2 regions of the Aerococcus sp. L_32 genome follow, and region 1 is predicted to be linked to the other one. Evidence: riboswitches for the same ligand, from Rfam matches in the RefSeq annotation. Region 1 holds a riboswitch; the other holds the start of a gene.
The links. A riboswitch is a leader RNA that binds a small molecule or an ion and turns the genes downstream of it on or off. The one in region 1 is predicted to bind magnesium.
Positions count from the first base shown of each region.

Region 2: it holds a riboswitch for magnesium, as region 1 does, so the genes downstream of both, mgtA (magnesium-translocating P-type ATPase) here and mgtA (magnesium-translocating P-type ATPase) in region 1, are expected to answer to the same signal.

Region 1 is NZ_JBOEQF010000003.1:24,666-28,100, reverse strand. Features, by position in the region: gene gatB (Asp-tRNA(Asn)/Glu-tRNA(Gln) amidotransferase subunit GatB) at 1-564, shown strand, start outside; M-box (ykoK) riboswitch at 1,125-1,291, shown strand; gene mgtA (magnesium-translocating P-type ATPase) at 1,570-3,435, shown strand, end outside.
Region 2 is NZ_JBOEQF010000023.1:11,290-14,724, forward strand. Features, by position in the region: gene gatB (Asp-tRNA(Asn)/Glu-tRNA(Gln) amidotransferase subunit GatB) at 1-827, shown strand, start outside; M-box (ykoK) riboswitch at 1,321-1,488, shown strand; gene mgtA (magnesium-translocating P-type ATPase) at 1,767-3,435, shown strand, end outside.

The DNA of each region.
Region 1 (3,435 bases):
CAAGCCAGCTTACCAGAAATGCCGGCTGATCGTCGTAAACGTTATGTAGAGACTTTCGAATTACCAGAATATGACGCTCAAATTTTGACACAAACTTTAGAAATGTCAGACTTCTTTGATGCTACAGTGAAAGCTGGCGCTGATCCGAAACAAGCTTCTAACTGGTTAATGGGTGAAGTGAATGCTTACATGAACGATAATGAGAAAGACTTAGATCAAATTGGTTTAACGCCAGAATCATTAGCAGAAATGATTGCCTTGATTGAAGATGGTACTATCTCAAGCAAGCAAGCGAAGAAAGTATTCAAAGTCTTAGCAGATAAAGGTGGTTCCGCTAAAGAGGTTGTTGAAGCTGAGGGATTAGTACAATTATCTGATCCAGCACAATTGTTACCATTAATTACTGAAATTCTTGATAACAACCAACAATCAATTGACGACTATAAAGCTGGTAAGAAGAAAGCGACTGGTTTCTTAGTTGGCCAAATTATGAAAGCTACTAAGGGTCAAGCGAACCCACAAGTTGTTAATCAATTATTAACAGAAGAATTAGATAAACGCTAATTTTGAACAAAAATAAAACATGTCTGGTCTACCAAATTGGTGGATCGGACATGTTTTTATTGTTTTTACTATGTTTGAATGAGTTTAAAAGCCTTCGGCTTGCACTTACCTATCATAGCCTTAGATGCAGTGGGACCGGAATTAGCCAAGGTCTAATTCCTTGCCTGACGATTCAGAGAGTAAGGCATAAATGCCAACTCTCTGATATGGGTCAGTTATCCTTTTTCACTGTTAAGGCATGCTAGGTAGTTTCAGCCTTGGCCGTACTTCTATATATCAATTTCTCGAGTAATTCGATTTGTGGATAAAACTATTAATACTGACTATGTTAACCAAAGCATATATAAATCTGTCCAATAGTGGATTAGACTAGCTGCGATTAATATGAAAATATTGGCTATTTTTTCTTGTCCATGAATGCATTGATTAAGTGAATCAAGGTAAAAAATCGTAAAATTAAGTAGTAAATATAAGCTAAGAGTGGCTCGATGCAATCCAAGTTTTCTCTATGGCTTGACAAGTGTAGTTAAAGTTTGTATGCTTATAGGTGTTGAAAAGAGAATATGATTTGTTAGGCAGAGGCTCCTATACAAACACAGGCTACTGCCCAGAAACGTCCAGAGACGCCAATGGGTATAACAGGATCATCCGATAGAAGGAATTTCTAACGTAGCTAACAGTAATGTTTACGTTGTATAGTGCTAAAACTCCACGAAAAGATCAAATAACAAAAACAGGTATATGCCTATTTTTGTTGTGGATATTTAGAGAAGGCTCTCGCTAATTTTAGTGGGGGCTTTTTATATTGCGACAAATCTTCATTTTAACAAGTATAAAATGAGGAGGTATTTTTATGGTAAAAAGGTGTATCATTTCTTAGTTGTTTTTATCATTCATTCAATGGTTAAAGACTTTCTTTGTATCCTTTCCAGAACGTTAGGTGGCTGATTACAGTCTAGACTAATGTGAGGAAGTAGCATGGTATGAAAGAAAGGGTTGAATACAATGATGAATAACAGAGATAAATTAGGTTACTTTGAACTAGCTAGTAAACCTATTTTAGAAATAAAAGAAATGTTTCAAGTAAAAGCAGACGGTTTTAAAGAAGAAGAAGCAAGTCAGATTAGAGCTGAATATGGCGATAATGAAATCGATTATGGTACAGAGAAAAGTTTATGGCGCTATATCTTTGAGGCTTATTTTACGCCATTTACACTCGTTTTATTAAGCTTAGCTTTGATTTCATTTTTAACAGACTATGTATTTGTAGAGGCTGCTGAACGGGAAATTTTAGGTCCAATTATTATAGTGGTGTTAATTATCTTAAGTGGTACCATGTCATTGATTCAAACTATCCGTTCAAATCAATCTGTAGAAGCGTTAGAATCTATGGTTGAGGTGACATCGGCAGTTAATCGGGAAGGTCAGTACCAAGAAATTAGAACGGAAGATATCGTAATCGGTGACTTAGTTCGGTTAAAAGCTGGAGATATGATTCCAGCAGATATACGCTTACTAAACAGTAAAGATTTATTCGTATCTCAGACTTCATTAACGGGTGAAAGTCATCCAGTTGAGAAACGCGCATTGGATGAAATAGCGGAAGCAACTAGTGAAACAGATTACGCTACCCTAGTATTTACTGGAAGTGAAGTAGTGAGCGGTGTCGGTGAAGGTGTGGTAGTAAGAACCGGGAATAATACATTATTCGGTGGTATTGCGGATGCCTTTGCCAATGAACCTATCAAAACAAGTTTTGATGAAGGTATTGAAAAGACGTCACTATTATTAATTCGCTTTATGGGTTTGATGGCAGTGATTGTTATTCTGATTAATGGTTTAACAAAAGGTGATTGGTTACAAGCTTTACTATTTGGTATTTCCATAGCGGTAGGTTTAACGCCTGAAATGTTACCAATGATTGTGACAACAAACCTAGTCAAGGGCGCTAAAGATATGAAAAAAGAGGGTACGATTGTACGAAACCTTCAAGGTATTCAAAACTTTGGTGCGATTGACGTATTAGTGACAGATAAAACGGGTACCTTAACACAAGATAATATTGTGCTTCAACACCATCTAAATATTGATGGAAAAGAAAGCAATCGAGTGTTACGTCATGCTTACCTAAATAGCTATTATCAAACTGGATTAGGTAACCTTATGGATAAAGCGATTATTCAAGCAGGTGAAGAAGAATTAGCGTGTGAAAAATTAGCTTATACAAAAGTAGATGAAATTCCCTTTGACTTCGAACGTAGAAGATTAAGTGTAGTAGTTGAAGATCAAGCGGGTAAAACGCAAATGATTACCAAGGGTGCTATCGAAGAAATGTTAGCTGTATCATCTTACGTGGACTATGCGGGTGACATACTTGAGTTGACAAACCAAGTGCGAGAAAAAGTATTAGCTCAAGTTGCCAAATTAAATAGCCAAGGATTACGTGTACTAGGCGTTGCCCAAAAAACAAACCCTAGCCCAGTAGATGCTTTCTCAGTAAAAGATGAAAGTGAAATGGTACTTATTGGGTATTTAGCGTTCCTAAATCCACCAAAACCATCTACTAAGGCAGCAATTAAAGCCTTAAATGAGCATGCGGTTAATGTGAAAATCATGACAGGGGATAATGAATTAGTGACGGTATCTGTAGCTGAGCAAGTAGGTATTCCTACAGATCACATTATTTCAGGGGATCAATTAGTGGATAAAACAGATAAAGAGCTAGGTGAAATTGCTGAAAAACACTGCTTATTTGTAAAATTAAATCCAACACAAAAATCAACTTTAGTGACGATTCTAAGAGAAAATGGTCATGTGGTAGGCTTCCTAGGTGATGGGATTAATGATTCACCGGCACTAAGAGCAGCTGAT
Region 2 (3,435 bases), on a different contig from region 1:
GTCAAAAAGAATTTGGTACCAAAAACGAATTGAAAAACTTAAACTCATTCAACTATGTTCGTAAAGGTCTTGCTTACGAAGAAAAACGCCAAGCACAAGTTTTAAATGCTGGTGGCGTGATTGAACAAGCGACTCGTCGTTATGATGAAAGCACTGGTAAAACACAATTAATGCGTGTAAAAGAAGGGGCTGCGGATTACCGTTACTTCCCAGAACCAGACCTACCGCCATTTACAGTAGCTGACGCTTGGTTAGAAGAAATTCAAGCCACCCTACCAGAAATGCCGGCTGATCGTCGTAAACGTTATGTAGATACTTACGAATTACCTGAATATGACGCTCAAATCTTAACACAAACCTTAGAAATGTCTGATTTCTTTGATGCTACAGTGAAAGCTGGCGCTGATCCGAAACAAGCTTCTAACTGGTTAATGGGTGAAGTGAATGCTTACATGAATGATAATGAAAAAGACTTAGACCAAATTGGTTTAACACCCGAATCATTAGCTGAAATGATTGCCTTGATTGAAGATGGTACTATCTCAAGCAAACAAGCGAAAAAAGTATTCAAATTATTGGCGGATAAAGGCGGTTCTGCTAAAGAGGTTGTTGAAGCTGAAGGGTTAGTTCAATTGTCTGATCCAGCACAATTATTACCATTGATTACTGAAATCCTTGATAACAACCAACAATCAATTGACGACTATAAAGCTGGTAAGAAGAAAGCGACTGGTTTCTTAGTTGGTCAAATTATGAAAGCAACGAAAGGTCAAGCGAACCCACAAGTTGTTAATCAATTATTAACAGAAGAATTAGATAAACGCTAATTTTGAACAAAGTTAAAACATGTCTGGTCCACCAAGTCGGTGAATCGGACATGTTTTTTATTGTTAGTAAATGAATCGCAAAGTCTCTTGTTTACACTTACTCTCAAATACTCTGATATGGTCAGTTACCCTTTTTAACTGTTAAGGCATGCTAGGTAGTTCTAGGCTCAATCTTGCAAACGTATCTCACATACCTGAATAATTTAATGACCAACTTTAAAATCTACTATTTTTTAATCCGGATAGTAATATAAATTGGGATGCTTAAGATATATAATTGCCTAAAATTGGAGTAAAGCTAATTACGGTTAAAAAGTAAATATTGGCTATTTTTCCTAGCAAGTGCAGGGGTTTGACTGGGTAGGTTCAGGTAGAACAATTCGTAAAATTAACTAGTAAATATAAGCTAACAAAGGCTTGATACAAATTCAAGCTTTCTCTATGACTTGACAATGACCGTTAATGTTCGTATGCTTATAGGTGTTGAAAAGAGAATATGATTTGTTAGGCAGAGGCTCCTATACAAACACAGGCTACTGCCCAGAAACGTCCAGAGACGCCAATGGGTATAACAGGATCATCCGAATAGAAGGAATTTCTAACGTAGCTAACAGGAATGTTTACGTTGTATAGTGCTAAAACTCCACGAAAAGATCAAGTAACAAAAATAGGTGTATACCCATTTTTGTTGTGGATATTTAGAGTAGGCTCTCGCTAATTTTAGTGGGGGCTTTTTATATTGCGACAAATCTTCATTTTAACAAGTATAAAATGAGGAGGTATTTTTATGGTAAAAAGGTGTATCATTTCTTAGTTGTTTTTATCATTCATTCAATGGTTAAAGACTTTCTTTGCATCCTTTCCAGAACATTAGGTGGCTGATTACAGTTTAGACTAATGTGAGGAAGTAGCATCGTGTGAAAGAAAGGATTGAATACAATGATGAATAACAGAGATAAATTAGGTTACTTTGAACTAGCTAGTAAACCTATTTTAGAAATAAAAGAAGTATTTAAAGTAAAAGCAGACGGTTTTAAAGAAAACGAAGCAAATCAAATTAGAAATGAATACGGCGATAATGAAATAGATTATGGTACAGAGAAAAGTTTATGGCGCTATATCTTTGAGGCTTATTTCACGCCATTTACACTCGTATTATTAAGTTTAGCTTTGATTTCATTTTTAACAGATTATGTATTTGTGGAAGCTGCTGAACGGGAAATTATAGGACCAATTATTATTGTGGTGTTAATTATCTTAAGTGGTACCATGTCTTTGATTCAAACTATCCGTTCAAATCAATCTGTAGAAGCATTAGAATCTATGGTCGAAGTGACATCGGCAGTTAAGAGGGAAGGTCAGTACCAAGAAATTAGAACTGAAGATATCGTAATCGGTGACTTAGTTGGGTTAAAAGCTGGGGATATGATTCCAGCGGATATTCGTTTACTAAACAGTAAAGATTTATTCGTATCTCAGACTTCATTAACAGGTGAAAGTCACCCTGTTGAGAAACGCGCACTGGATGAAATAGAGGAACCTACTACTGAAACAGATTATGCTACCCTAGTATTTACTGGAAGTGAAGTAGTGAGCGGTGTCGGTGAAGGTGTGGTAGTAAGAACCGGGAATAATACATTATTCGGTGGTATTGCGGATGCCTTTGCCAATGAACCTATTAAAACAAGTTTTGATGAGGGTATTGAAAAGACGTCACTATTATTAATTCGCTTTATGGGTTTGATGGCAGTGATTGTTATTCTGATTAATGGTTTAACAAAAGGTGATTGGTTACAAGCTTTACTATTTGGTATTTCCATTGCAGTCGGTTTAACGCCTGAAATGTTACCAATGATTGTGACAACAAACCTAGTCAAGGGTGCTAAAGATATGAAAAAAGAGGGAACGATTGTCCGGAACCTCCAAGGTATTCAAAACTTTGGTGCTATTGACGTATTAGTGACAGATAAAACGGGTACCTTAACACAAGATAATATTGTGCTCCAACACCATCTAAATATTGATGGGGAAGAAAGCGAACGTGTATTACGCCATGCTTATTTAAATAGCTATTATCAAACTGGTTTAGGTAACCTTATGGATAAAGCGATTATTCAAGCAGGTGAAGATGAAATAGCATGTGAAAAACTCGCTTATACAAAAGTAGATGAAATTCCTTTTGACTTCGAGCGTAGAAGACTGAGTGTAGTGGTTGGAGACCAAGCGGGTAAAACGCAAATGATCACTAAGGGTGCGATCGAAGAAATGTTGGCTGTATCATCTTACGTGGACTATGCGGGGGAAATACTTGAGTTAACAGACCAAGCACGGGAAGAAGTATTAGCACAAGTTGCCAAATTAAATAGTCAAGGATTACGTGTATTAGGCGTTGCCCAAAAAACAAACCCTAGTCCTGTAGATGCTTTCTCAGTAAAAGATGAAAGTGAAATGGTGCTTATTGGGTATTTAGCCTTCCTAGATCCACCAAAACCATCGACTAAGGCAGCTATTAAAGCTTTAAATGATCATGCAGTTAATGTGAAAATTATGACAGGTGATAACGAACTAGTGACGGTATCTGTAGCTGAGCAGGTAGGTATCCCTACAG